2 regions of the Janibacter endophyticus genome follow, and region 2 is predicted to be linked to the other one. Evidence: riboswitches for the same ligand, from Rfam matches in the RefSeq annotation. Region 2 holds a riboswitch; the other holds the start of a gene.
What was found. A riboswitch is a leader RNA that binds a small molecule or an ion and turns the genes downstream of it on or off. The one in region 2 is predicted to bind cyclic di-AMP.
Positions count from the first base shown of each region.

Region 1: another riboswitch for cyclic di-AMP. It lies ahead of JNO54_RS01840 (C40 family peptidase); the one in region 2 lies ahead of JNO54_RS04255 (C40 family peptidase).

Region 1 is NZ_JAFEJG010000004.1:366,206-380,420, forward strand. Features, by position in the region: gene JNO54_RS01800 (aspartate aminotransferase family protein) at 1-1,222, opposite strand, end outside; gene JNO54_RS01805 (SPFH domain-containing protein) at 1,373-2,041, opposite strand; gene JNO54_RS01810 (SDR family NAD(P)-dependent oxidoreductase) at 2,396-3,202, shown strand; gene JNO54_RS01815 (PIG-L deacetylase family protein) at 3,315-4,034, shown strand; gene JNO54_RS01820 (hypothetical protein) at 4,031-4,450, shown strand; gene JNO54_RS01825 (putative quinol monooxygenase) at 4,540-4,860, opposite strand; gene JNO54_RS01830 (HNH endonuclease signature motif containing protein) at 4,963-6,306, opposite strand; gene JNO54_RS01835 (GTP pyrophosphokinase) at 6,452-7,432, shown strand; cyclic di-AMP (ydaO/yuaA leader) riboswitch at 7,572-7,762, shown strand; gene JNO54_RS01840 (C40 family peptidase) at 7,760-8,518, shown strand; gene JNO54_RS01845 (S8 family peptidase) at 8,613-10,382, shown strand; gene JNO54_RS01850 (sulfite exporter TauE/SafE family protein) at 10,405-11,214, opposite strand; gene JNO54_RS01855 (DUF8730 family Cys-rich protein) at 11,223-11,402, opposite strand; gene JNO54_RS01860 (metal-sensitive transcriptional regulator) at 11,532-11,792, shown strand; gene JNO54_RS01865 (class I SAM-dependent methyltransferase) at 11,794-12,480, shown strand; gene JNO54_RS01870 (MBL fold metallo-hydrolase) at 12,780-14,171, opposite strand.
Region 2 is NZ_JAFEJG010000004.1:865,291-879,505, reverse strand. Features, by position in the region: gene JNO54_RS04270 (ABC transporter ATP-binding protein) at 1-747, opposite strand, end outside; gene JNO54_RS04265 (hotdog fold thioesterase) at 853-1,317, opposite strand; gene JNO54_RS04260 (hypothetical protein) at 1,592-1,792, shown strand; gene JNO54_RS04255 (C40 family peptidase) at 1,870-2,733, opposite strand; cyclic di-AMP (ydaO/yuaA leader) riboswitch at 2,735-2,917, opposite strand; gene JNO54_RS04250 (iron-dependent transcriptional repressor DtxR) at 3,050-3,751, opposite strand; gene JNO54_RS04245 (MFS transporter) at 4,351-4,995, opposite strand; gene JNO54_RS04240 (hypothetical protein) at 5,058-5,822, shown strand; gene JNO54_RS04235 (hydroxyacid-oxoacid transhydrogenase) at 5,819-7,099, shown strand; gene JNO54_RS04230 (citrate synthase 2) at 7,235-8,350, shown strand; gene serC (phosphoserine transaminase) at 8,370-9,494, shown strand; gene JNO54_RS04220 (MFS transporter) at 9,576-10,859, opposite strand; gene JNO54_RS04215 (MarR family winged helix-turn-helix transcriptional regulator) at 10,870-11,301, opposite strand; gene JNO54_RS04210 (NCS2 family permease) at 11,527-13,023, opposite strand; gene JNO54_RS04205 (DUF2530 domain-containing protein) at 13,055-13,342, shown strand; gene JNO54_RS04200 (DUF3027 domain-containing protein) at 13,339-14,082, opposite strand; gene JNO54_RS04195 (cold-shock protein) at 14,082-14,215, opposite strand, start outside.

The DNA of each region.
Region 1 (14,215 bases), 500 kb from region 2:
GGGTGGTCGACCAGGTGACGCAGCCCTTGAGACCCATGCCGACGGTGTGCGCGGGCAGCTCGAGCTCGCGGACGACGACGTCGATCTGGTCGAGGGTCGCGGTGTTGAGCCCCTCGGCGGCATCGAGTGCCTCGTGCGTGCACACCTCGTCGACGGCCTCGGCGGCCGCCATGACGAGGGGGTTGCCGTTGTACGTGCCGAAGTGAGCCATCCGGCCGTCGACGACGACCTGCATGACCTCGGCCGTGCCGCCGAAGGCGGCGAGTGGCAGCCCGCCGCCGATGCTCTTGGCGAGCGTCACGAGGTCGGGCTTGACGCCGACCCGCTGCGACGCACCGCCGTAGCCGGCGGTCAGGCCGGTCTTCACCTCGTCGAAGATCAGCAGCGTGCCGGCCTTGTCGCAGGCGGCACGGACACCAGCGAGGTAGCCCTCGTCCGGCAGGACGATCGCGAGGTTCTCCACCACCGGCTCCATGACGACCGCAGCGACCTCGGACCCGTGCTGCTCGAGCATCTTCTCGAGGTAGGGCAGGTCGTTGTACGGCACGACGTGGACGGTGCCGGCCTCGACGTCGAAGGGGACCTCGGGCGTCGGCGCGTCGGCGGGACCGGCGTCGGCGAGCTCCGGCTTCACCGAGACGGACAGCGCGTCGTACCCGCCGTGGTAGCCACCCTCGATCTTGATGATCGCCTTGCGCTGCGTGTAGGCCCGCGCTGCGCGAACCGCGTACATGAGCGACTCGGTGCCCGACTGGGTGAAGCGGAGCATGTCGAGCCCGAAACGCTCCTGGTAGCGCTCGGCGACCCGGGTCGCGGTGGGCGACGGGGTGACGAAGAGGGTGCCAACCTCGGCGAGGGCGTGCTGGACCTTCTCGACGACGACGGGGTTGAGGTGGCCGACGAGCATCGCGCCGAAGCCCATCGACAGGTCGAGCAGCTGCCGCCCGTCGACGTCGGTGAGGTAGGCGCCGCGGGCGCTCGTGATGGAGATCGGGTAGGGGTCCCAGTGCTGGAAGGACGAGGTCACGCCGAGCGGCAGCGACTTGCTGGCGCGCGCGTTGTGCTCGCCGGACTCGGGGGTGTCCTTGGTGAACCGCTCCCACTCCTGCGCGAGCAGCGCCTCGACCTTCGCCTGGTCGAGCGGGGTGGAGCTGGACGGGATCTCGCGGCGAGCCGCCGGGTCGGCCGGGGGCCAGCTCTGGGTCGAGGTCGCGTCGGACATGTGATCGCCTCCATGACGGGGGCGACCTGACCGGCCGCCCGTGTGACAGACATCATGGCGCACGACGGAGGCGGCTTCCTGAGGCGCGAGCGACAGCGAGCCTCGAAGGGGGTGACCCACGCGTTCCCGGTGGGTCACCCCCTTCGCCCCTCAGTCGGCTGCGTCGCCGAGGACGACCTTGACCTCCGCGCCGAAGGGTAGCGACTCGACGAGCCGCATCCGGGCCAGCGCAGGGTGGTCGTCGAGCAGCTTCGCGCCGTTGGCGAGCGAGCGCAGCGCCGCGGTCTGCGCTCGGGCGGCCTCGAGCTGTGCCTGGGCCCGGTGGCGCCCGACGGCGACCTCGGCGGCCGCCGAACGGATCTCCGCGGGCAGGACGACGTCCTTGACGACGACCTCGTCGACGATGATGCCGACGTCGGTAGCCACCCCGGCGACCGCGGCCCGCACGCGAGAGCCGAGCTCGACCCGCGGCAGGGCGACCACGTGCTCGGCGGTCAGTCCGGTGAGGGCGTCGCGCAGCGCGACCTGGATCGCGAGGTACACCTCGGCCCACGGCTCGGCAGACCGCTCGGCGAAGGCCACGGCGTCCCCGACGTGCCACGTGTGCGCGACGGACACCTTGACCGTCAGCGCGTCGGCGGTCGGGATCTCCTGCACGGCAAGGACACCCGACTGCCGCCGCATGTCGACGTACTCGTGCTGCGCCCGCCGGGGTCGCTTGTGCCGCCCCGCGTCGAGCACGACGGTCGGCCGGCCGCGGTAGCGCTCGAGGGCCACCTGCCAGGGGGAGACGGTGATGGTACGGGTGAGGATGGACATGTCGGTGACCTCCTTCGAGGGTCGGGTCGTGGTGGGCGCGGCGGACCGGCGGCCGGCGACGGCGAAGGGGGACGGGAGCCCACCTCGTCGACCTGACCGAGCGGGTCGCAGGGTCCTCCTGCGCGGATGTCGCCGGCCACCGGCGAGTTGAGAGACCAGGGATTCGAACCCCAGGAGTGAACAGCTCCGATGCCGGTGCCCGAGGGCGGTGACGAGGTACGACGCGCAGGGTGGGTCCGGTACCCCGGCCTGTCCCGCTGATCTCGTCAGGGGGGACGGTAGGCGGTCGGGTCGGCCGGACGCGACCGATTTTTCGGGCGTCATAGGCTGGAGACAGCCGATCGAGGAGGAGTCATGCAGGTCCAGGACCGGGTCTTCGTCGTCACGGGTGGGGGCAACGGCATCGGCCGCGAGGTCGTCATCCGGCTGCTCGGCGAAGGGGGGAAGGTCGCCGCCGTCGACCTGCGCGCGGAGGCCCTCGAGGGGCTGCGGTCGCTGGCCGGAGCGGACCGGCTGAGCACGCACGCGTGCGACGTCAGCGACGAGGATGCGGTGCGCACGCTGGCCGACGAGGTCGTGGCCTTTCACGGCCAGGTCGACGGGCTGCTCAACGTCGCCGGGATCATCCAGAGGTTCGTCCCCTTCGCCGACCTGCCGCGTGCGGAGATGGAGAAGGTCATGGGCGTGAACTTCTGGGGCGTGGTCAACACGTGCTCGGCGTTCCTGCCGCTGCTCCGCGAGCGACCCGAGGCGTGCGTCGTCAACGTCTCGAGCATGGGTGGCTTCACGCCGGTGCCGGGGCAGACGGTATACGGCGCGAGCAAGGCTGCGGTCAAGCTGCTCACCGAGGGGCTCTACGCCGAGATGCGTGGGACGTCGGTGGCGGTGACCGCGGTCTTCCCCGGTGGCGTCGCGACCGGCATCGCCGACAATTCCGGGGCGAGCCGCGAGGGCATGGGTGCCGGCGACATGGAGAAGGCCGCTGCGCGGCTGACCACCCCGCAGGCTGCGGCCGAGCAGATCGTCGAGGCCGTCGGCAGCGGCGCCTACCGCGTCATCATCGGCAAGGACGCCAAGGGCCTCGATCTCATGATGCGGATCAACCCGCGCCGGGCCACCGACTTCATCGCGAAGAAGATGGCCTCGCTCATCGCGGGCTGACCACGCGGGTGGGGTGACCAGCCCGCGGCCCGCGAGGGCATCGATAGTCATACCCCATGGGGTATCCTCGTCGCGAGGTGCAGGTCCCCAGGCACACGACGAGGAGGCCCCCATGAGCCCGCACAGGACGACCCCCACCGCCCCTGCGCTCGAGCTGGGCACGGTCCTCGCGGTCGTCGCCCACCCGGACGACGAGTCCTTCGGGCTCGGCGGCATCATCGCCCGGTTCGTGGCGAGGGGCTCGACCGTCGACGTCCTCTGCCTGACCCAGGGCGAGGCCTCGACCCTCGGCACCGACACGGTCGCCGACGGTGCCGCACTCGCGCTCGTGCGCGCCGAGGAGCTGCGCCTGGCCGGCGACGCCCTCGGGGTTCGCTCGATCACCCTGCTCGACCACCCCGACGGGGTACTGGCCGACGTCCCCCAGGCCGACCTCGTCGACGCCGTCCGCTCCGCCGCCGCTGAGCACGGCAGCACGTCCTACCTCGTCATGGACCGGACCGGTATCAGCGGGCACCCAGACCACGTGGCCGCCACCGAGGCCGCCCTCGTCGCAGCCGCCGAGGAAGACCGCCCGGTCCTGGCCTGGACCCTTGCCCAGCCGCTCGCCAGCCAGCTCGTCGAGGAGACGGGCGTCCCCTTCGTCGGCCGCCCGGCAGATGAGGTCGCCTACCTCGGTGTCGACCGGGAGGCCCAGCTCCGGGCGATCCGCGCCCATGTCAGCCAGGCCGTGCCGGGCAGCGTCCTGTGGCGACGGCTCGAGCTCTCCGGCGGCCGTGACGCCGTCGTCTGGCTCCGGCGCCCGACAGCGGACGAGGGGACCCCGTCATGAGCAGCGACCTGGACGACATCCGCCGGCTCGTCGCCGACGGACCGGCGACGCGCATCCGGGTGACGGCGCCACGCGCCCTCGCCCTCTCATGGTGGACCGGCACGCGCCTGCTCGCCGCGCTCGTCCTCGTGCCGGTCGTCGTCGGTTTCCTCGGCTGGGTCGGGCGAGGTCTCTCCCCGACGCTCGTCCTCGCGGGCGTCGTCGGAGGACTCACCCTGACGACGTACATCCCCAGCCGGCGGCAGAGCCTGGGAGACGCCTTCGGCGGGCAGTGCGGCCTCGTCAGCGCGCTCACCCCGCTGGCCGCCGCCATGGTGCTCGATCCGGCGCTGGGGACCGGTGCGGGGCTGGCGTTGATCATCGTCAGCGTCGGGTTGCTCCGCCGGATCGTCGGACCGCAGACCTGCTCACGCTGATCTGACCCGCGCAGGGCCGCACACTGCCGGGCTGATCTGGCCCGCACCCCGGCCAGACAGGCCCAGGCTGCGCTGACCCTCTCGCCTGGTCACCCGACCTGGAGCTCGCCCATCTCCTCCCAGCCGTCGCCGTCGACCTGACGGCTGACGATCTTCGGCGTGGCCGCGAGGTACTGCGGGAACTCGCGCTGCATCCTCGCGAAGTGCTCGCTCTGGACGTGCGGAGCGGCACCGTCGTCGTCGAAGGCCTCGACGAGCACGTACTCCGTCGGGTCGTCGACCGAGCGGGACCAGTCGAACCACTTGTTGCCGGGCTCGGCGCGCGTCGCCTCGGTGAACTCGCGGCTGATCTCCGGCCACGCGTCGGCGTGCTCGGGCTTCACGGGGAACTTCACGACGATGAGGATCATGCGTCCACCCTGGCAGAGGAGAGCGACTGCCGCTCTGCCTCCCAGCCGCCCTGTCTCTGCCGCCCTGCTCTCGCGAGCGGGCCCCTGCCCGGTCCGGACGCCTCAGCCGGCCCGGGGCCAGGCGATGAGCAGCTCTCGGTCGTACGACCCCGGGGTCAGGTCCCACACCACCTCGGGCGGGCCGGTCCCGGACGGGCCGCCGCCCTGGTCGAGGTAGCCGTGCAACCGGCGGGAGTGGACGATCGTGTGGTGCCGCTGGCACAGCAGCGCGGCGTTGCTCAGGTCGGAGGTCCCCCCGTCTGCCCAGTGGACGAGGTGGTGGGCATCGGTCCAGCGCGCCGGGGTGGTGCAGCCGGGGTAGGTGCAGCCCCCGTCCCGCAGCCACAGCGCCCGGGTCTGCCCCGCGGTGAAGAGCCGCACGGCCCGCCCCACGTCGAGGATCTCGCCCTGGCCGCCCAGCACGACCGGGACCACGTCGGCGTCGCACGCCAGGCGCCGGACGGTGGTCGGGTCGAGCAGCGCCCCGGAGTCGAGACCGCCCGACGTCCGGCCCGCGAAGACCCCCGTCCGCAGGTCCTCGTAGCTCATCGACACCAGGAGCGTCGCCCTGGCGCCCCGACCGGCCCGGGTGTCCATCGACCCGACCGCGGCCCGGACGATGTCGACCAGGGCATCTGCCCGACGCTGGTCGCTGGTGCGGAGGTCTCGCTCCACCACCCCGGTCTCCGGGTCCTCGCACGGCGCCGGCGCCGAGAGCGCCTCGATCGCCGCCTCGAAGGCTGCCGCCCCCTCCGGATCGAGGACGAGCCGGTACTCGTGAAGCCCGTCGTCGACGACCGGCCGCGACAGCGCGCGGCCCCGACGCAGCCGGTCGTGCTCGTGCTCGAGCTCTTCCGGGAGGCCGTGGCGGGCGAGCAGCTCCGGACGTACCCGGCGGACCCCCTTCGCCCCCTCGAGCGCACCCATCTCGACCATCCCCGCCAGGACCGGGTCGCGGGCGCCCTCGGCCAGCCGCGACTCGATCCTCGAGATCTCGGAGATCACGACGTTCGCCACGCCGACGGTGATCCGGCCGGACTCGACGGCATCACGGACGAGCGCGTTGCAGGGGAGGCGGAGTGCCGTCACGGCGCGGGCGATCCGGGCCCCGCCCGAATGCAGCGCCCCCATAGCCCGCTGGGTGACCCAGGACGTCAAGGAGGCGGCGTCCGACTCGGCCACCACGCCCCGTGAGTGGGCCTCCGCCACGAGCGAGAACCGTGCCGCCTCCGCCCGGCGCACCAGCTCGTCCGCCAGACCGAGCAGCTCCTCGAGCTCGGTCGACCCGGCCTCGAAGAGCCGCTCCGCGAACCCGTCCAGCGCCTCGGTCGCGCCCTCCATCGCCCTCCGGCGCTCCCGGAGCGAGACCGCTGCGGGGCCGGGGTCGAAGAGGGGCGTTGCTGCCATGCACCAACACAACCAGACACCACCGACAACGCTGCGAGCTGATGACGTGCGGCGAGAGAGCAGCTCGGGGAGCGGACGGCTGCGCACCTCTGCGGCACGGTCGCACCTCTGCGACCCGGTCGAACCTCGTGGGACAGTTGGCCGCATGGCCTCCCCCACCCGCCGCGCGGTGAACCGCTACGCGGACTCGCACCGCTCCCTGCAGAGCGTGACCGACGACTTCGTCGCGCTCGTCACGGCGATGCTCGACGAGGCCGGCATCAACTACCTCAGCGTCGACGGCCGGACCAAGAGCGTCTCCTCCTTCGCCGGAAAGGTCCACCGCCGGGCCGCGGCCGGACGCCCCTACGCCGACCCGCTCACCGAGATCACCGACCAGGTCGGGGTCCGCGTCATCACCTATGTCGCGAGCGACGTGGCCGCCGTCGCCGAGCTGCTCGCCGACCAGCTCACCGTCCTCGACGACCGGGACCTCGGTCTCGAGACCGCCGACGAAGGTCGCTTCGGGTACGCAAGCCGCCATCTCCTCGTCTCGCGGGACACCGGCGACGACGTGGTCTACCAGCCGACACGCAGCGCCTCGGTGCAGCTGCGCACCGTGCTCCAGCACGCCTGGGCGGAGTTCGAGCACGACATCCGCTACAAGGGCACCGTCCCCGAGCAGCTCGTCGCCGACCTCGACCGGCGGTTCACCCTCGCCGCCGGGCTCATCGAGCTGGCCGACAAGGAGTTCTCCGCGATCCGCGACCGTGTCCAGGTCGACCTCGGCACGCAGCCGACCGACCCCGACGACGAGGACGACCCGCGGATCGGCGCGCCCGAGCTCACCGCATTCCTCGCCGGCCGCTACTCGACCGCGGGCTGGTCGCGCACCGACCGTTACACATGGATCAGCGGCGTCCTTCTCGAGCTGGGCATCACCTCGCTCGACGAGCTGAGCGGCATCCTCCAGGGGATCGACAGCTCCGAGGTGACCGCACGCATGGGCTACCGGTACCCACCCGGCGCCGTGCGCCGGCTCGACGACGACCTGCTCCACCACTTCGGGCAGCGCTACGTCGAGCTCACCGGCAACGCCCACCGCCGCGACTCGCTCACCGCGCGGCTCGCCCGGCTCCAGGGCTGAGCGGGACCACTCCTTCGCCCCCTCGCGTCGCGGGCGAGGCCCCCTTCCGGAGGCACCCGGCCCACCCCGTCTTGGTCACGAACTGGTAAAGACGAGACAAAACCTTTACGCTCACTTCTGCCTCCCACCAGGGAGGACACCTCACGGCACGCCGAGTCCCGCCAGCCGCGAGGGTGCCCCTGCACCAACATGGCGGGAGCGGGGGACCCACTTCTCCGGCCAGCATCCAGCTGGCCTCGGGGTGAAGCCGGGTCGTCCATCGTGACGGCCGGCCGGGTGATCTCCACCCGAACCCGACAGCTCACCCCGAAGGCGCTGGAGACACACATGACCTCTTATGTCGGGCGCCACCGCGCGCCGAAGAGCACGACGACGCTCACCCGCGTCGGCACCACCGCAGCCGCCGGCGCCGTCGCGCTCGGCGTGAGCATCCCCGCCGCCGGCACCGCCTCGGCCGCTCCCGCCACCGTCGCCGCCCCGGCCACCGTCGCCGCACCGGCGGTCGTGGCCAAGACCACCTCCTTCACCGGCATCGTCAAGGTCGGCTCCCGCGGCACCACCGTCAAGGCCGTCCAGCGCAAGGTCGGCGCCACCGCGGACGGCATCTTCGGCCCGCGCACCCGCTCCAAGGTCGTCACCTGGCAGAAGCGCAACCGCCTGGTCGCCGACGGCATCGTCGGACCCCGCACCGGCACGAAGATGGGCCTCTCGTCGCGCACGGCGACCGCCCCCAGCCGGACGACGACGCGGACCTCCACGACGGGCGTCGTCACGACCGCCCGCAGCCTGGCCGGCACCCCCTACCGCTGGGGCGGCACGACCACGGCCGGCTTCGACTGCTCCGGCTTCACCGGCTACGTCTTCAAGAAGCACGGCAAGTACCTCCCCCGCACGGCCGAGCAGCAGCGTCGCGCGGCCACCCGCGTCTACACCCCGCGGGCCGGCGACCTCGTCTTCTTCGGCGCTCCGGCCCACCACGTCGGCATCTACACCGGCAACGGCAAGATCATCGACGCCGGCCGCTCCGGCAGCAGCGTGCGCGAGCGCGCCATCTGGACGAGCAACGTCAGCTACGGCCGCTTCTGAGCGACCGCATGGCCCAGGCCGAAGGGGACCCCGCAGCGTCACGCTGCCGGGTCCCCTTCGTCGTCGGCAGGCTCGGTGAGGGAGCATGGTCGCCATGGCCGGGACGAGGACGACAGCGAGGCGGGCGGCCGTGCTCGCGGGTCTGCTCTCGGTGGGCCTGGCCGCAGGCTGCTCCGTCGGCCCCTTCGGTACCGACGGCTCGAGGTCCTCGAGCGGCACCGCCTCGTCCGGCACCCCCTCCGACTCCCCCTCCGACTCCCCGTCCGCCGACCCGACCTCGGGCACCGCGGCCGAGCACCGCCCCACGACCCATGTGACGACCTACCCGGTCGCCGAGCCGGAGGGGATCGAGTGGGTGGTCGTCGTCGGCGACCCCGTCGACACCGACGCTGTCGCCACCCGCCTGCGCGATGCGGGCGAGCCGGTCACCTCGATGAACACGGCCGTCGGGATGATCACCGTCCGGACCGAGGACGACGGCTTCGCCGCCCGGGCGAAGGGGGTCGACGGCGTCTCCCGGGTCGTCACCGACCGCGACCCGGCGTGGGGCGACATCGACGGGTCCGACGCGAGCTCGCTGGCCCGCCCGGGCACCTCGGTGCCTGGCGAGACGCCCAGGCCGCCCAAGGGCGGCGACCCCCTCGACGGACACCTGTGGGGGATGCGCCTCATCCACGCGAACGCCGCCCAGCGGGTGACCCCCGGCTCGCCCGACGTCACCGTCGCGGTCATCGACACGGGCATCGACTCGTCCCACCCGGATCTCGCGGACGTCGTCGACACCGAGCGCTCACGCACCTATGTCACCGACCGGCCGGAGATCGACGGGCCGTGCGAGGTCGAGAGCTGCATCGATCCCCTGGGCTCCGACCCGAGCGGCCACGGCACCCATGTCGCCGGGACGATCGCCGCCGCCAGGAACGGCCTCGGCGTCACCGGCGTCGCATCGGGTGTGCGGCTCATCGACCTGCGCGCCGGCTCCGACACCGGGATGTTCTTCCTCGGACCGAGCGTCAACGCCATCACCGCGGCCGCGGACCTCGAGGCGGACGTGGCGAACATGAGCTTCTACATCGACCCGTGGCGCTACGCCTGCGAGGGCGGCGCCGAGGGCGACACCCCCGAGCAGGTGGCGATGCAGGAGGTGACGATCGACCTGACCCGGCGTGCGATCGCCGACGCCCGCGAGCGCGGGGTCACCTTCGTGGCCTCGACCGGCAACGGCGGGGGTGACCTCGCTGACCCCGGCATCGATGCCACGAGCCCGAACTACGGCGGTGACACCCGCGAGCGGACCATCGACCCCGAGCGCTGCCTCAGCCTGCCGAGCGACGTCGACGACGTCATCGGGGTGACCGCGGTCGGGCCGGACCGCGAGCTCGCCAGCTACTCGGACATGAGCTCCGACCCCGACGCGGACCTCGTCGACATCACGGCCCCCGGCGGCGACGGCATCGACGCGGCGAGCGCCATCCTGTCGACCTACCCGAGAGCACCGCTCCAGGAGGAGGGCCTCGTCGACCGCGGTGGTCGTCTGACCGCCTACGGCCGCGACGACGGGGTGCTGCGCTCGTGCCCCGACGGCATCGAGGATGGCGACCCCGACCCGGACGGGCGATGCGGCTTCTACCGGACCCTCGTCGGGACCTCGATGGCGTCGCCGCACGTCAGCGGGACGGCTGCCCTGGTCCTCAGCGCGAAGGGGGACCGCAGCCCGGACGAGGTGGCCGAGGTGCTCGGCTCCACCGCCCGCAGGCTCGGCTGCCCGGTGAGCGCCTCCCCCGCGGGTGAGTGCGTCGGGACCCCTGCCGACAACGGCTACTTCGGGCGGGGGCTGGTCAACGCCGGCGCGGCCGTGGGCTGACAGCGCCCTCGGGGACGGCAGGTCAGCCGCGCAGGAGCGACTCGAGCCCGATGCCGAGCGCGACGAGGACGAGCAGCCCGGCGAAGGCGCGGCTGAGGTGGGCCGCCGGCACCCGGGAGACGAGGCGCCCCCCCACGAGACTGCCGACGATCGCGGCGGCGGTGAAGAGGCCGATGACGCCCCAGTCGAGCGAGATGCCGTGGCCGACCCGGGCCGTGAGCGCCGTGGCGCTGTTGACGGCGATGACGAGCAACGAGGTGCCGACGGCGACCGGCATGGTGAAGCGGAGCGCGAGGACGAGCGCCGGGACGAGGACGAAGCCTCCGCCCACGCCGAAGAAGCCGGTGAGCAGGCCGACGGCGCTGGCGACGAGGACGAGCAGGCCGACCCGCCCGCACCGGCAGTCCAGCGGCCGCCAGGAGATCATCGAGGGCTCCAGCGCGTCGGCGGGGTCACCCGGCGCGCGGGGCCGCAGCGAGCGCCGGATCATGACGACCGCGACGACAAGCATGAGCCCGGCGAAGGCGCGGAGCAGCAGGTCGGGGTCGACCCCGGCCGCGAGGCTCGAGCCGAGATAGCTGCCGCCGACGCCGAGGGCCCCGAAGACGAGACCCTGGCCGAAGCGGACCCGACCGGCTCGCGCGTGCGGCAGCAGGGCGACCAGCGAGGTCACCCCGACGATGACGAGGGAGCCGGTCGTCGCGGTCGTCGCGTCCTGGCCCACGAGGTAGACCAGGGCGGGGACGGTGAGGATCGAGCCACCGCCACCGAGCGCGCCCAGGGAGATCCCGATCAGCACGCCGGCCAGGACGGCGACCGCGACGACAGACATGAGCAGGGTCAGCCGCGGCCGAACATCCGGCTGAGGATCGAGGGACCGGCGGCCTCGGCGCGCTCAGCCTCGGAGTGACCCGCGCAGCGGTCCTTCTTCGGGACGCCGGCCAGGGCCTGCTCGACGTGGTTGCCGCAGCCTGCCCAGGTGGGCTTGCCACAGACCTTGCAGGAGACGCGTCGGCACATAGGTGATTCTCTTTCTCTCGGTTCTTGATACCCTGGGGGGTATCCACACCGTAGCACGCTGATCTCGTGGAGGACATCATGAGCGATACTCGTGGGGGTACAGACCTCACAGGGCAAGGAGCAGCAGCCATGCAGCTGGACGCGGACGAGATGACGAGCGTCATCAAGCGGCTCAGGCGGGCCGAGGGACAGATCGGCGGGATCATCCGGATGATCGAGGACGGGCGAGACTGCCAGGACATCGTCACCCAGATGGCTGCGGTGGCCAAGGCTCTCGACCGGGCCGGCTTCACGACCATCTCCATCGGCATGCGCCAGTGCTTGACCGACCCCGAGGGATCCCCCATGGACGTCGCCGCCATGGAGAAGCTCTTCCTCTCCCTCGCCTGACATGGGGACGCACGAGCACAGCCACGGCCACGGCCACGGCCACGGCCACGGCCACGGCCACGGCCACGATCGCTTCAGCGACGAGGCGGCGACCTGGGACGACAGGCCTGGGCACGCCGAGCGCGCGACAGCCGTCGCCGCCCGCCTCCGGGAGACGCTCCCCCTTCGCCCTGACATGACGGCCATCGAGATCGGCGGCGGGACCGGGCTGCTCTCCCGCGCGCTCGTCGACGACATCGGCACGGCGACCGTCACCGACGTCGCCCCCGGGATGGTCGAGGTCGCGGCGGGCACGCTCGACGACCCGCGCTACGCGGGATGGTCCGCGCGGCGCTACGACATCGAGCACGACCCGCTCCCGGAGGAACGCTACGACCTCGTCGTCGCGCTGCTCGCCCTGCACCACATGGGCGACATCCCGACCGTCGTCCGGCGCTGCGTCGACCTCCTCGCCCCCGGCGGGCACGTCGCGATCATCGACCTCGACCACGACGAGGACGGCGCCTTCCACCAGCACCTCGACGACTTCGACGGTCACCACGGCTTCACCCGCGAGGACGCCCACCGCTGGCTCGAGGCCGCCGGGGCGAGCGATGTGCGGCTCACCGACGCAGGCGCCGTGACGAAGGAGACCGAGGACGGGGAGCGGGACTTCCCGATGTTCCTCGCCACCGGACGTCGCGTCTGACCGGTCCCGGAGGCCCTCACCCCGCCCGGAGCCGGCCCCCCGGGTGACGACGAAGGCCATGAGGGCGAGCAGCGCCGCACCGAGGACGGCGCACGCCGTGGCGGGCGCGGGTCCTGCTGTGAGGGCGATGATCCTCGCCCTCCTCGGCATCCAGATGGGCCGCGGCCGGTGGCGTCGACGAGATCGTCGTGGCGCAGCCGCTCCGCCGGGCCACGGTGCCCCGTGCCGGTCCGATCGACGTCGACGACGGGTCGCCGGTCACGCTCCTTGGCTGGTCGGTCGGTGGGGGGCGAAGGGGGTCAGCTCGCCTGCGGGTGAGCTGCGGACCAGGCGTTGTAGCCGCCGAGGAGGTCCGAGACGTCGGTGTGGCCCTGGGCCCGCAGGTAGCTCGCCGCGACGCTCGATCGCCATCCACCGGCGCAGCTGACGACGACGGGGCGGTCGCGGTCGAGCTCGTCGGCACGAGTGTGCAGCTCGGCGAGGGGGATGTGGATCGCGCCCGGGATCATGCCGGCGGCGACCTCACCGGGATTGCGGACGTCGACGACCTGGACGTCCGCGCGGACCCCCTCGAGCTGGTCGACGCGCAGGCGGCTGGCCTGGGTGACCTCCTGGGCGTGGCGCACGAGGTACTCCTCGGGGTCGGCGACGAAGCCCAGGACATGGTCGTAGCCGATCCTGGCCAGGCGGGTCGCGGTCTCCTGCTCCATGCCCTCGGGCGTGAGGAGCACGATGCGCTGGTCGGGGGTGAGGACCATGCCCACGGTCTCGGCGAGTCGCCCGTCGGCAGGCACGCTGATCGCCCCGGCCACGTGGCCGGCGGTGAACTCGTCGGCGGACCGCGCGTCGTGGAGGACGGCACCGGAGGCGAGCGCAGCAGTCACCTCCTCGTCGGAGAGGGGGGGAACCGTGGCCTGCACCGCGCGCAGCTCGCGCGTCTGCTTGTTGAGGGTCGCGTTGAAGAGGAAGTAGCCGGGGGCCGTCGGCTGTCCCTCGGTGACGACGTCGACGAACTCGGCCTCGCTCATCGGCTGGCAGGCGTAGTTGGTGCGCCGCTGCTCACCGATCGTCGACTGCTTCTCCGTCGAGAGGTTCTTGCCGCACGCCGAGCCGGCGCCGTGGGCCGGGAAGACCCTCACCTCGTCGGCCAGGCCCATGAGCTTGGTCTGGACCGAGTGGTAGAGCCGCTTGCCGAGCTCCTCGGCGGTGGTTCCGACGGAGGCGAGGAGGTCGGGGCGGCCGACATCGCCGATGAAGAGCGCGTCACCGGTGAGGACGCCGTAAGGGATCTCGTCGCCGGCGTGCTCGTAGACGAGGACGCTGACCGACTCCGGGGTGTGCCCGGGGGTCGTCATGATCTCGAGCTCGACGTCGCCGAGAGAGATCCGCTCGCCCTCGCTCAGGGAGCGGTGCTCGAACTCCGGGGTGGCGGCGTCGCCGTAGCCGATCCAGGCACCGGTGGCCGCGGCGAGCTCGAGGTGGCCCGAGACGAAGTCGGCGTGGAAGTGGGTGTTGATGACCCCGATGATCGTCAGACCCTTCTCCCGGGCATCGTCGAGGTACTCCTCGACGTCACGACGAGGGTCGACGATGACCGCCCGGCCCGTCGTCTCGTCGGCCACGAGGTAGGAGGCCTGCGAGAGGCAGTCGAGGTAGTACTGGGTGAAGAGCATGAGTGTGTCGCCTTTCATCGATGTCGATCTACCATACCCCCTGGGGTATATTCATCGTCAAG
Region 2 (14,215 bases):
GAGCTCGAGGCGGCGGTCCTCGTCACCACCGGAGCCTCCGAGGTAGAGCTCCTTGACCTGGTCGGTCGCGCGCAGCTCGCTCGTCGGTCCGGAGAGGACGACGGCGCCCTGCTCGAGCACATAACCGTCGTCGGCCACGGAGAGGGCCATCGCGGCGTTCTGCTCGACGAGCATGACCGTCGTCCCGCGCTCGCGGATGACCTGGACGATCTCCCCGATCTGCTCGACGATCTTCGGCGCGAGGCCCAGGGTCGGCTCGTCGAGGAGCAGGAGACGAGGGCGACTCATGAGACCACGACCGATGGCGAGCATCTGCTGCTCACCGCCGGAGAGGAGGATGGCGCGCTGCGAGCGACGGTCAGCGAGGACGGGGAAGAGCTCGTAGACCTCGGCGCGGACGTCATCGGCGCGACCCTTCGTGGCGGCGGAGCCGGCGCTGAGGTTCTCGTCGACCGTCAGCTCGGTGAAGACCCGGCGCCCCTCGGGCACGTGGGCGATGCCGCGCCGGACGATGGCATCGGCGCTCAGGCCTCTGAGGTCGTCCCCCTCGAGCGAGACAGATCCCTCGGAGATCCTCCCGCGGCGGAAGGGCAGGACCCCGGAGACCGCCCGCATGAGGGTGGTCTTGCCGGCGCCGTTGCCGCCGACCACAGCGGTGATCGAGCCCCCTCGGACCGTGAGGTCGAGCTGGTGGAGAGCTGGCGCGCCCTCTCCGTAGAGGACGGTCACCCCGTCGAGCTTAAGCATCCGTGACTCCGTTGTCGGACCGGTGAGGTGCGGTGGACGCTAGGTCCGGCGAGGCGCCGAGGCGCAGCGGTCGTGCCGCTGGACGGCACACGAGCGCCATGACTCTCACGCCAGCCCGTAGCTGCTGGGCGTCTCGACGACCGCCATCGTGCAGCGCGAGGCGCAGACCGCCCGGCCCTGCTCGTCGGTGATGCGGACGTCCCAGACCTGGGTACGACGACCGATGGCGATCGGCCGAGCCACCCCGGTGAGCAGCCCGTCGAAGACCGGGCGGAGGTGGTTTGCGTTGATCTCCATGCCCACGCAGTGGTACTTCGTCCGGTCGACGGCGAAGATCGCTGCCCAACTGGCGCAGGTCTCGGCGAGGACGACGGAGGCCCCCCCGTGTAGCGCCCCGGCCGGCTGGTGGACGCGCGGCTCGACCGGCATGGTCGCGACGAGGTAGTCCGGGCCGAGCTCGACGACCTCGATGCCGATGTGGCCGTTAAGGACCTGCGCGCCGCGCCTGTTGGCCTCGTCGATGGAGGGGTTGCCCCACCAGATGGCGGTGTCTGTGGTCGGTGCAGTCATGACGCGAGTCTGGGCAGCCCCGGGGGCATGGTCTCGCCCTCGTGCCGCCAGGTGGCACGCGGCCGGAGCGGGCCAGATGCCCGGCCCTCTTCGTCACTCGCGGGCCGAGCCTTCGGCCCCATCCGGGCGACCGTCCCCTCTACCCGTTACCTTCTTCGTGCCCTCGATGATGGGGGTGCTGGTCGCCGTAACCGCTCGACCCTGTGGGCCGCGTGCCGCTGGCAGGGTAGGACCTGAAGGATCCCAAGCAGAGGACATCGACCTGACCCAGCCCATGGACCGCACCCCGGACCCGAAGCGCACCGGCGAGCCCTTCGAGGCGAGCACGAGAAGGTCGACCCCGAGGGACGTCATCGACGGCGAGCAGGACCGTGGCGGCAAGGTCCCGGCGGAGCAGTCGCCCGGTCACGACCACGACAACCCGGACCAGCCCGACGAGGTCCACCCGACGTTCCAGGCCGACGACCCGAGCTGACCCAGCGTCCCCACCCGTGACGAAGGGCGGCGCTCACCCGGTCGGGTGAGCGCCGCCCTTCGTGGCGTCGAGTCGGGTCAGCCGACCCGGCCGTAGCCGGAGACTCCGCTGAAGATCGGGCGGATCGAGATCGAGCTGCCGGTGCGCGGCGAGTCGATCATCATGCCGTCGCCGACGTAGATGCCGACGTGCCACGAGGGCGAGCCGAAGAAGACGAGGTCACCGGGCTGCGGGGTGCTCACCGGGGTGGTGGCGGCCTGCTGGGCGGTCGTGACGCGCGGCAGCGACTTGCCGGCCTTGGCGAAGACGTACTGGGTGAAGCCCGAGCAGTCGAAGCCGGCCGGGGTCGACCCGCCGTAGACGTACGGGGTGCCGATGTACTGCTTCGCGATCGCGATGACGTTGCTCGACGACGCGGCCGGGGCGGCGGGAGCCGGGGCGGCGGGAGCCGGCGCGGCAGCCGCCGGGGCGGGCGCGGTGCGCTGCGAGGAACGGCTTGCGGGCTGGCCGGCGCGAGGCTCGCTCGCTGCCTGCTCGGCAGCGGCCTGCTCACGCGCCGCCTCCTCGCGAGCAGCCTGCTCGCGGGCAGCGCGCTCGCGGGCGGCGATCTGCTCGGGGGTCGGACCCTTCGGCTTCTCCACGGCCGTGATCTCCAGCTCGCCGAAGCCCATCTGACCGGCGACCGGCGCGGTGGTCTCGGGAGCGGCGACGGCCGGGACCGCTGCGGCGACGGTGATCTCCTGGCCGCCGTCTGCCGGGGCCGGGTCGGCGGGGGCGGCCGACGCGGGGATCGCGATCGCGGCGACGAGCCCACCGGTGGCGGCCAGGACGGCCGAGCCCTTGGCGAGCGGGGTTGCCGCGTCGGAGACGATGGAGGTCAGCTCGGCGACCGGGCTGTACCGGACGGGGGCGCGGTGACGCCCGTGACTGCGCTCAGACACGTTTTTGCCTCTCAGCGCCTACGAGGTGAGCTGTCGGGTTCGGGCGGAGGTCACCCGGTCCGTCAGGTGCCGGTCTCCCGGCCCCTGGAGGACTTCACCCCGAGGAGCGAGCCGTGGCTCGCCCCGAGAGTGGGTCCCCCGCTCCTGCCTTGCTGTGCTTCAGGGGCGTCGGCCACGGTGGCAGGACTCGGCGGTCCGTGGTGACGGTCCACCCAGGGGGCAGGCGGACTCCGGCACCGTACACAGACCGTCGTCGAATGTCACGTCAAGGTAACGGTGGCCGACGACGCAGCCAGCTCGAGGCGTCGACGCGTCCTCAGACCCGCTCGACGAAGACGTGCACCGCGACGTCCCGCGGCAGGGACACCCCTTCGCTGTCCGCCCCGCCCTCGCGGACGATGACGATCCGGTCCTGGTCGGCCCGGACGTCGACGGCCGCTCCCGGCCTGACCTGGGCCTGGGTGAGCAGCGGCAGCGCCGCCTCGTCGACCTGCACCGGCTCTCCGAGCCGACGGACGACGAAGGGGCCGGAGAGGCTGTCGTCGACAACCTCGACGAGCGTGTGGAGACCCTCGCGGAACTCCTCGTGCTCGCCCTCCCCCAGGAGCTCGTCGAGCCCGGGGATCGGGTTGCCGTAGGGCGACTGCCGGTGCTCACCAAGCAGTGAGACGATCTTGCGCTCCACCCGGTCGGACATGACGTGCTCCCACCGGCACGCCTCGTCGTGGACGTACTCCCACTCCAGGCCGATGACCTCGGTGAGGAGCAGCTCGGCCAGGCGGTGCTTGCGCATCACCCGGGTCGCGAGGGCGCGCCCCTCGTCGGTGAGGACGAGCCGACGGTCAGCACCGAGGTGCACGAGCTCGTCGCGCTCCATCCGGGCGACAGTCTGCGAGACGGTCGGGCCCGAGTGCCCGAGCCGCTCGGCGATCCGGGCACGCATGGGCGGGATGCCCTCCTCCTCGAGCTCGAAGATCGTGCGGAGGTACATCTCAGTGGTGTCGACGAGATCCTTCACAGGCCCGATTCTGCCTGGCGGGTCAAGCCTCGCGTCGGCCGAGCCGCCTCCGGTCGGCCTGGAGCACCCACCACGTCACCCACGCCGAGCCGGCCAGGCCGATCCCGCCGAGGACGAGCGCGGCCGCACCGATGCTCACCAGCCCGGTGAGCGCGGAGACCGCGAGCGCCCCGCCGGCGTTGCCCACCTCGCCACAGAAGCGCCACCCGCCGAGGAACTCCGAGCGCCCGACCACTGGCGCGTTGTCCGCACCGAGCGTCATGACGATGCCCGAGCCGAGCCCGTTGGCGACCGCCATCGCCGACGCGACGACCACGAGCCCCACGAGGTCGCGGGCCAGCGGGAGCGCGAGCATGGTCGCGCCGAGGAGGAAGGTCATCGGGCCCGCCACCGCCACCCGCCCGAAGCGGTCCATCGCCCACCCCGCCGGGTAGACGAGGAAGAGCTCGACGAACCCGGCGACCGCGAAGGCCGCCGAGCTCTCGACGCCACCGAGCCCGATGTGCGCCGCCCACAGCGGCAGGATCACCAGACGGGCCTGCCGCAGCCCCGAGATGACGACCACCCCGACGCCGAGCGTGAGCAGGAGCCGGGCATGGTCACGCAGCACCCGGAGCATGGACACACGCCCCGTGGCGTCCACCCGAGCCGCCGCGGCCCGCTCGTGCGAGCCGGTGATGTCGGGAGTGAGCACGACGATCGCCAGCGACAGCGCGGCAAAAGCCATCGCCACGACGAAGGCGCCCTGCAGGCCCCAGGCCGCGACCGCCGCACCACCGCCCGCCGGGCCGAGGAGCAGACCGACCCGTATCGACCCCCCGAGCAGCGACATCCCGCGCGCGAGCCGGCGGCAGCACGTCGATCATGAAGCCCTGCCGCGCGAGGAAGAAGACCGACGACGCGAGCCCGGCGAGCACCATCCCCAGCCCCATGAGCGGCAGCGTCGGCGCGAAGCCGGCGAGCCCGATCGCCACGACGTCGGCGGCCGCCCCGAGCGTCAGCGCTCGCCGCTCCCCCAGCCGGGCGACGAGGGCACCGGCGGGCAGCGCCCCGACGAGCTGGCCGATGCCGATGAGCGCGACGACCAGACCAGCGGTCGCGAGGTCGGCCCCGAGATCCTGGTGGGCCCGCAGCGCGGCGACCGGGAGCACCGCCCCCATCGCCGCCCCGTTGGCCACGGTCGGCCCGTAGGCCGGCAGCGCGATCGCGCGCCAGGCGAAGGGGGCCGAGGGCGAGGTGGGCATCGGCGACATCGTCGCAGGCAAGGGCGCCTCGAGCCGGGTCTGTTCGTGGCTAGGGTGCGGTCATGACCTCACCGACGTCGTCGCCGACCATCGTGGACCCGGCCCACCAGGGACCCCCCGGCTGCGGCAACGGCGGCTGGGTCTGCGGGCTCGTCGCCGACCGCCTCGACGCGCTGGCCCCCCCTTCGTCCGGCCTCCCCGCCGCCCAGGTCCGGCTCTCCGCCCCGACACCCGTGGGCTCCCCGCTCACCTGGGAGGTCGACGGCGAGGCCGGTGACGAAGGGGTGACCGTGCGCCTCCTCGCCGGGGAGACCGTCCTCGCGACCGCCCGGCGGGCGCCGGCACCTCCGCTGGAGGCGCCCCCGTCCGTCGACCTCGGGACCGCCCGGGCCGCGGCGGCCACGGTCGACCTCGACGGGCACCCCTACCCCGGGTGCTTCGTGTGCGGACCGCACAACACGGACGGCCTGCATATCTACGCCGGGCCGGTCCCCGGCCGTCCCGGCGTCGTCGCCGCCCCTGTGACCCTGCCCGACGCCGACCTGCCGACGCTCAGCGCGGCGCTCGACTGCCCAGGCGCCTTCGCCGTCGGGTTCGGCGAGGACACGCTGCTGCTGGGCACCTTCGTCGTCGAGGTCCACGACGACGTGCCGGCGGGACGCGAGCTCGTCGTCGTAGGGTGGGATGCGGGCAGCGAGGGACGCAAGCGGCACTGCGGCACGGCCCTGCTCGACGGCGAGCGCGTCGTCGCGTCAGCGGCCTCGACCTGGATCGTCGTCACCCGGGAGACCATCCCGGGGACCGCCCCCGCCCGAGGAGAGTCATGAGCGAGACCGTCTTCACCTACGCCGCGCCGAGGCTGAAGTTCGGCTCCGGCGCGATCACCGAGATCGGGCACGACGTCGCCGCGCTCGGGGGCCACCGCGTCCTCGTCGTCACCGACGCGGGCATCGCCGCCGCCGGGCACCCCGAGCGGGTCGCCGGCGCGTTGCGGTCCGCCGGGCTCGAGGCGGTCGTCCACGACTCCGCCCGGGTCGAGCCGAGCGACGCCTCTCTCCGGGCGGCGCACGAGCGCGCCGTGGCGGACGGCCCCTTCGACGCCGTCGTGGCCCTCGGCGGCGGGTCGAGCATCGACACCGCCAAGGCCGTCTCGCTGCTGCTGAGCAACCCGGGCGAGCTCATGGACTACGTCAACGCGCCGGTCGGCGGCGGCCGGGCCCCCGAGCGGCCGGTCCTGCCGGTCGTCGCCGTCCCGACGACCACGGGCACCGGCAGCGAGTCGACGACGATCTGCGTGCTCGACGTCCTCGACCTCCACGTCAAGACCGGCATCAGCCACGAGCGTCTCCGCCCCGTCCTGGCCGTCGTCGACCCCGACCTCATGCTGAGCCAGCCCGCCGGGGTCACCGCGGCGGCCGGGATGGACATCCTCTGCCACGCGCTGGAGTCCTGGACGGCGCGGCCGTACACGTCCTACGAGCGCAAGCGGCCCGAGCAGCGCGTCCCCTACTGCGGTGCCAACCCGATCGCCGACATGTGGGCCGAGCGGTCCATGCGGCTGCTCGCGAGCTCCTTCCGTCGGGCGGTGGCAGACGGCTCGGACACGGTCGCCCGGGGTGAGATGGCGCTCGCGGCAACCTTCGCCGGCCTCGGCTTCGGCAACGCCGGCGTGCACATCCCCCACGCCGACGCCTACCCGATCGCCGGGCAGGTCCACGACCTCGCCACCGACTTCCGGCCGGAGGGGTACGACGTGACCGAGCCGATGGTGCCCCACGGCATGGCGGTGGCCCTGACCGTGCCCGAGGCCTTCGCCTTCACCTTCGACGCCGATCCGGCGCGGCACCTCGCGGCGGCCGACCTCCTCGACCCCGACCGGGATGCCGGCGGGGAGGGCCCGGGCCGCCTGCCGGCCGTCCTGCGCTCGCTGATGCGGGACATCGGCATGCCCTCCGGCCTCGCCGAGGTGGGCTACACCGACTCGCACGTCGACGGGCTGGTCGAGGGCGCGGTCAAGCAGGAGCGGCTGCTGGCCACGGCGCCCAAGGAGGTGCGGCCGGAGGACCTCGCCGCCGTCATCCGGGGCTCGCTGCACCACTGGTGACGGCACGGGGCGGCACCGGCTCAGGCTCTGGACCCCGGTGGATCGCTGCCCGGGCGCTGGGGCAGAGTTAGCCCGTGGCGCGGTGCCGCGCCACCCGCGGCGATCGCCGCATCACCGACACCTTGTGGAGGGCTCATGACGGACACCGAGGTCAAGCACGGTCTGGAGGGCGTCGTCGCCTTCGAGTCCGAGATCGCCGAGCCGGACACGGCGGGGGGTGTCCTGCGCTACCGCGGGGTCGACCTCAACGACCTCGTCGGCCGGGTCTCCTTCGGGCGGGTCTGGGGCCTGCTCGTGGACAACGCCTTCGACCCCGGTCTGCCTCCGGCCGAGCCCTTCCCGCTCCCGGTGCACACCGGCGACATCCGCGTCGACGTCCAGTCGGCCCTCGCGCAGCTCGCCCCTGTCTGGGGCTTCCAGCCGCTGCTCGACATCGAGGACACCCAGGTCCGTGAGGACCTCGCCCGGGCCTCGGTCCTCGCGCTCTCCTTCATCGCCCAGTCGGCGCACGGCCAGTCCACCCCGATGGTCCCCCAGTCGGAGGTCGACAAGGGCAAGACGATCGTCGAGCGCTTCATGATCCGGTGGCGGGGCGAGCCCGACCCGGCGCACGTCGAGGCGATCGACGCCTACTTCATCTCCGCGGCCGAGCACGGCATGAACGCCTCGACCTTCACGGCCCGAGTCATCGCCTCGACCGGCGCCGACGCCGCCGCGTGCCTGTCGGGCGCGATCGGGGCACTCTCCGGTCCCCTGCACGGCGGAGCCCCCTCGCGGGCCCAGCACATGATCGAGGGAGTCGAGCGCACCGGCGACGCGACGCGGTACGTCAAGGACGCCCTCGACCGCAAGGAGCGCCTCATGGGCTTCGGTCACCGCGTCTACCGGGCCTACGACCCGCGGGCCGCGGTGCTGCGCGAGACCTGCCGGCGCCTCGGCGCGCCCCGCTACGAGGTCGCCCTCGAGCTGGAGAAGGCCGCGATCGCCCAGCTCGGCGAGCGCTACCCCGACCGCAGGATGGAGACGAACGTCGACTACTGGGCCGCCGTGCTCCTCGACTTCGCCGACGTGCCCGGCGAGATGATGACGCCACTCTTCGTCTGCGCCCGGACCGCCGGCTGGAGCGCTCATGTCCTCGAGCAGAAGCGCACCGGTCGCCTCATCCGCCCGAGCGCGAGGTACGTCGGCCCCGGCCCTCGCCCGATCGAGGACGTCGTCGGGTTCGACGGCATCTCCGCGGGGACCCTCTGATGGGACAGGCCGCAGCGCAGTGACCTCGATCCCCGCGCACCTGCTCCCCCGCGACGGTCGCTTCGGCTCGGGTCCCAGCAAGATCCGCCAGGCCCAGGTCGATGCTCTAGCCCGCCTCGGCGCCACCGGCGGGGCAGCTCCTCCCCTGCTCGGCACCTCGCACCGCCAGGCACCGGTGCGGGCGGTCGTCGGCTCGGTACGGGCCGGCCTCGCCGAGCTGCTCGGCGCGCCGGAGGGGTACGAGATCGTCCTGGGCAACGGTGGATCGACAGCATTCTGGGACGCGGCGGCCTTCGGGCTCGTCGAGCGGCGCGCCCAGCACTGCGTCTTCGGCGAGTTCTCCAGCAAGTTCGCCGAGGTCACCCGCTCCGCGCCCTTCGTCGACGACCCGTCGGTGGTCTCGGCCGCCCCCGGCGGCGTCGCCCTGCCCGAGCCGACCGAGGGCGTCGACGTCTACGCGTGGCCGCACAACGAGACCTCGACAGGGGCGATGGCGCCGGTCTACCGGCCGCGCGGCGCCGAGGGTGCCCTCGTCGTCATCGACGCGACCTCGGCCGCCGGCGGCGTCGCCGTCGACCTCGCCGAGACCGACGTCTACTACTTCGCGCCGCAGAAGAGCTTCGCCTCCGACGGCGGGCTGTGGCTCGCGGCGCTCAGCCCGGCCGCGGTCGAGCGGGCCGAGCGGGTCAAGGCGTCCGGCCGATGGATCCCGGCGAGCCTCGACCTCGTGACGGCGATCGAGAACAGCCGCAAGGACCAGACCTACAACACCCCGGCGCTCGCTACGCTCGTGATGCTCGACGAGCAGGTCCGCTGGCTCCTCGAGCAGGGTGGGCTCGCGTGGGCGGATGCGCGCACGCGGGAGTCCTCAGGCCTGATCCACGCGTGGGCCCAGCGGCGCCCCGAGGCGAGCCTCTTCGTCGCCGACCCGCACCACCGCTCGCAGGTGGTGACGACGATCGACCTCGACGAGGGCGTCGACGCGGCGGCCCTCATCGCGACGTTGCGGGAGCACGGCGTCGTCGACGTCGACCCCTACCGCAAGCTCGGGCGCAACCAGCTGCGGGTCGCGACCTTCCCGGCGGTCGAGCCGGCGGACGTCGAGGCGTTGCTGGCCTGCCTCGACCACCTGCTCGACGGCTGAGTCAGAGGAAGGCCCCGGCTGCGACGGCCACGACGAGGGCAAGGAGGACGACGACGGTGGTCGTCCGGCGGAAGTTCGGGCTCAACGTGCTGCCTCCGGGACGGGGTGGGTCGGAGCGACGGTGACCCGCAGGTGCGGGCGTCGCTGGGACTCGTAGCTGACGGTGACATTCTCGTGCCTCGCGAGCCAGAAGGAGACCACGAGGAGGGTGAGGGCGACCGCGATGGTCCCCACACCGATGGTCCACCTGGGGCCGAGGAGGTCACCGATCCAGCCGATGATCGGGGCGCCGAGGGGGGTGCCACCGAAGAAGATCGCCATGTAGAGCGCCATGACACGGCCGCGCATCGACGGTTCGGTCCGCATCTGCACCATGGCGTTGGCGGTGGTCATGGCGGTGAGCGCGGTGAGACCGCAGGCGGCGAGCGCGGCCGCGAAGGTCGCGTAGCCGGGGGCGATCGCGGCCGCGCCGGACGCGCCGACGAAGCCGACGAGCGCGAGCAGGAGAACCCGCAGCCTGGGCTCGCTGCGGCGGGCCGCGAGCAGTGCGGCGGAGAGTGAGCCGACCGCCATGACGGAGCCGAGCAGGCCGTACTCCTGCGACCCCTTGTCGAAGACCTGGGTGGCCATGAGCGCGATCGTGATCTGGAAGTTCATCCCGAAGGTGCCGAGGACGAAGATCAGCAGCATGACGAGCTGGAGGTCCGGGCGGCGCCTGACGTACCGCAGACCGTCGCGGGCAGAGCCGTGACCGGCGGCCCGCGGCGCAGGGGTGAGCTCGGAGGCCCGGATGAGCAGCAGAGATCCGATGACCGCGGCGAAGGTCGCGGCGTTGGCGAGCATGGCCGGGCCGGAGCCGAAGGCTGCGATCGTCAGGCCCGCGACGGCGGGGCCAAGCAGCCGCCCGAGGTTGAAGGACGCGCTGTTCAGGGCGACGGCGTTGGCCAGACGGGTGCGGGGGACCATCTCGCCGACGAAGGTCTGCCGCGCCGGGTTGTCGAAGGCGGTGGCGATCCCGGTGAGCAGGGCGAGCCCGTAGAAGTGCCACAGCTGCGCGGTGCCGGTGACGACGAGCAGACCGCCGAGGAGCGCGGCGAGCGCGAGCGTGACCTGGGTCGCGATGAGCAGGGTGCGCTTGGGGACGCGGTCGGCGACGGCACCGGTCCACGGGGCGAGGAAGAGCATCGGGGCGAACTGCAGCCCGGTGACGATGCCGAGCGCGGTGGCCGAGTGGTCGGTGAGCTCGGTGAGGACGACCCAGTCCTGGGCGACGCGGCCCATCCACGTCCCGACGTTGGAGACGAGGGCGCCGGCGGCCCAGATGCGGTAGTTGCGGATCCCGAGGGAGGCGAAGGTGGGGCTCACAGGTGTCGGGTCACCTCGCCGCGATCTTGGTGAGGATCTGGGCGGCCTCGGTGAGGGTGACGCGCTCGTCCGCGCTGAGCTCGGTGACCCGCTCGACCATCCACATGTCACGGCGGCGGCGGGTCGTCGCAAGGACGTCCTGGCCGGCGTCGGTGATCGTCACGAGGACCTGGCGGCCGTCGTCCGGGTGCTCGGAGCGGGTGACGTAGCCGTCGTCGACGAGCCCGCCGACGGTGCGGGTCATGCTCGGGGCGGAGACGTTCTCGACGTCGGCGAGCGCCCTGGGGGTGAGCGGGCCGTGCTCGAGACGGCAGAGCACGGAGAACTGGTGCGGGGCGATCACGTCACCGCTCTCGAAACGGACCCGGCGACTGATGCGCATGCAGGCCAGCCGGAGGTCCTCCGAGAGGGTGCGGATGCCCTTGGCCTCGCGTGAGGTCACAAAGGGCTCCCTTCGGGCTGGAGGTTCGGTCAGACACTTAGCATAACTCATTACTCGTGCTAACTATTCCCCGACTGCCCCACCCCGCCCGACCCGCACCGACCCGCCCTCCCCCCCCTTCGCACGAGCCAAGGCTCGTACCAACCGTTCTGGAGCGATCAGGCGGTACGAGCCTTGGCTCGTGCGATCAGAGGGGCGCCGGACGAAGGGGGTGCGGCCGGGACGTCAGCTGACGCCGAGGAGATCCTTGATCGGGTCGATCCCGAAGTAGAGGACGAAGAGGAGCGCCACGAGCCACATGAGCGGGTGGATCGCGGCTGCGCGCCCGCGGACGACCTTGAGCAGCACGTACGTCACGAACCCCGCGCCGATACCAGCGGTGATCGAGTACGTGAAGGGCATGATGACGATCGTCAGGAAGGCCGGGATCGCGATCTCCAGGTCATCCCAGTCGATCTCCTTGACCTGCTGCATCATGAGGAAGCCGACGAGGACCAGGGCCGGTGTGGCCGCCTCGTACGGGACCACCGCGACGAGCGGGCTGAGGAAGGTCGCCAGGAGGAAGAGCACCCCGGTGACGATCGACGCGAGCCCCGTGCGGGCTCCTTCGCCGACGCCGGAGGCCGACTCGATATAGGCGGTGTTCGACGAGACGCTCGCGGCACCGCCGGCGATCGCACCGATCGAGTCGACGACGAGGATCTTCTGGCTGTTCGGCGGGTTGCCCTCCTCGTCGAGCAGGCCACCCTCGGCGCCCACGGCCACCATCGTGCCCATCGTGTCGAAGAAGTCGGCGAGCATGAGCGTGAAGATCAGCAGCAGCGCGGCGACGATGCCGACCTTGTCGAACGAGCCGAGCAGGTTGAAGTCACCGAGCAGCCCGAAGTCCGGCGTCGACATGATCGAGTCGGGCAGCGCGGGGACGTTGAGCCCCCAGCCCGTCGGGTTGGTCACGGTGCCGTCCGGGTTGGGGATCCGCGGGCCGACCTTGGCGATCGCCTCGACGACGAGGGCGAGCACCGTCGTCGCGACGATCCCGATGAGGATCGAGCCCTTCACGCCCCGCGTGTAGAGGCCGATGATGATGAAGAGGCCGATGACGAAGACGAGCAGCGGCCAGCCGGCGAGGAAGCCACCGACGCCGAGCTCGCCGAGCGGACCGCCCGCAGCCTTGCGCACCACGCCGGCGTCGACGAGCCCGACGACGGTGATGAAGAGACCGATACCGACGGAGATGGCCGTCTTGAGCTGCGCCGGGACCGCGTGCAGCACGGCCTTGCGGAAGCCGGTGAGGACGAGCAGGAGGATGATGATGCCCTCCATGACCACGAGCCCCATGGCGTCCGCCCAGGTCATCCCGGGGAGCTTGGCGATGCCGAAGGCGACGAACGCGTTGAGCCCGAGCCCGGTGGCGAGCGCGAGCGGGTAGTTGGCGACCGCACCCATGAGGATCGTCAGCAGGCCGGCCACGAGCGCCGTGCCAGCCGCGACCATGAGCTTGGCCTGCTCGACGTCGCCGCCACCGAGGAAACCACCGGTGGAGTCGGCCTGGGTGCCGATGATCAGCGGGTTGAGGACCACGATGTAGGCCATCGTGAAGAAGGTGGCGAGACCGCCGCGGATCTCGCGGCTGACGGTGGAGCCGCGCTCGGTGATCTTGAAGTAGCCGTCCAGACCGCCGCTGCCGCTTGGGCGCTCGGTCGTCTCAGGGGTAGAAGACATGCGCGCAGAGTAGTGCGCCTACGCTGGCCCCGTGACAGGGGACTCAGCAGATGGTCCGGGCGAAGGGGGAGCCTCTCTCGTCCGCGTCCGCAGCGACCGCGTCGTCATCGGCGGGATGGTCCTGTGGGCGCTCGCCCTCGCGCTCGTCCTCGTGGTGCCCGAGCTGCGCTCGGGCGGGCGGGACTGGTGGCCGTGGGCGTGCGTCACCGGCCTCGCGCTCGGGGCGCTCGGCTGGGTCTACCTGCGGCGGGGCCGCGGCAACGCTGCCGAGGCGGACGCGCCGGTCCGCGTGCCGGACAAGGTCCGGCGCTCGACCTAGAGCTCGTCGACGAGGGTCTCGTCGAGGACCGGCTCGCCGATCCGCTCGGGCTCGGGCGCGTCGATGTCGACCTCGGAGTGCGCGCCGCACCCGTGGTCGAGGCTCACGACGCTGCCGTCGCTCGGCGACCACTCGTTGGCGCAGACGCCGAAGACCGGCCGCAGCGCACCGGTCATCGGCACGAAGTAGCCGCACGTCGAGCAGGTGGCGCTCGCCTTGAGCGCCACGGTGGCTTTGGGACCGTGGTCGCCGTCGTACCAGCGCTGGGCGGCGGCCTCGCGGCCCTCGCCGGAGAGCACGCGGGGTCGGCCGAGGCCGAGCTCCCACTGCGCGAGCTGGTCGACGTCCTCGTCACCGGTCGCCTCGAAGCCGGCCACGAGGTAGGGGTCGTCGTCGATCTTCGGGGTGACGTCGCCGGGGCCGACGTCGCCGGGGCGCAGCCGCTCGGCCCAGGGCAGCCACTCGGGCGAGAGCAGCGAGTCCTCGCCGGGGACGAGGTGGGTCTCGCAGATCGTCGCCGTCTTGGCGCGCGGCGCGCGGGCGACGGAGACGGCCCAGCGCCAGCCGCGGTAGCCGGCGGCGGTGCACGTGAAGTAGTGGGTGCCGAGGCGCTCCTCATCCATGACGAAGCCCTCGTGAGCGCCGACGGTCCCGGGGTCGGCGACCTCGGTCACCGCGGCGAGCGCGAGCTCGGTCGCGGCGGCGAGGACGGCGTCCTTCTTCGCGGCCTTGGCAGCCATCAGACGTCCAGGTCGTCGGCGACGCGGCGCATCACCTGGGCGATCTTGCTGCCGTGTCCCTTGTCGGGGTAGCGGCCGTGGCGGAGCCCGGCGCCGACGCCGTCGAGGAGCTTGATGAGGTCCTCGACGATGA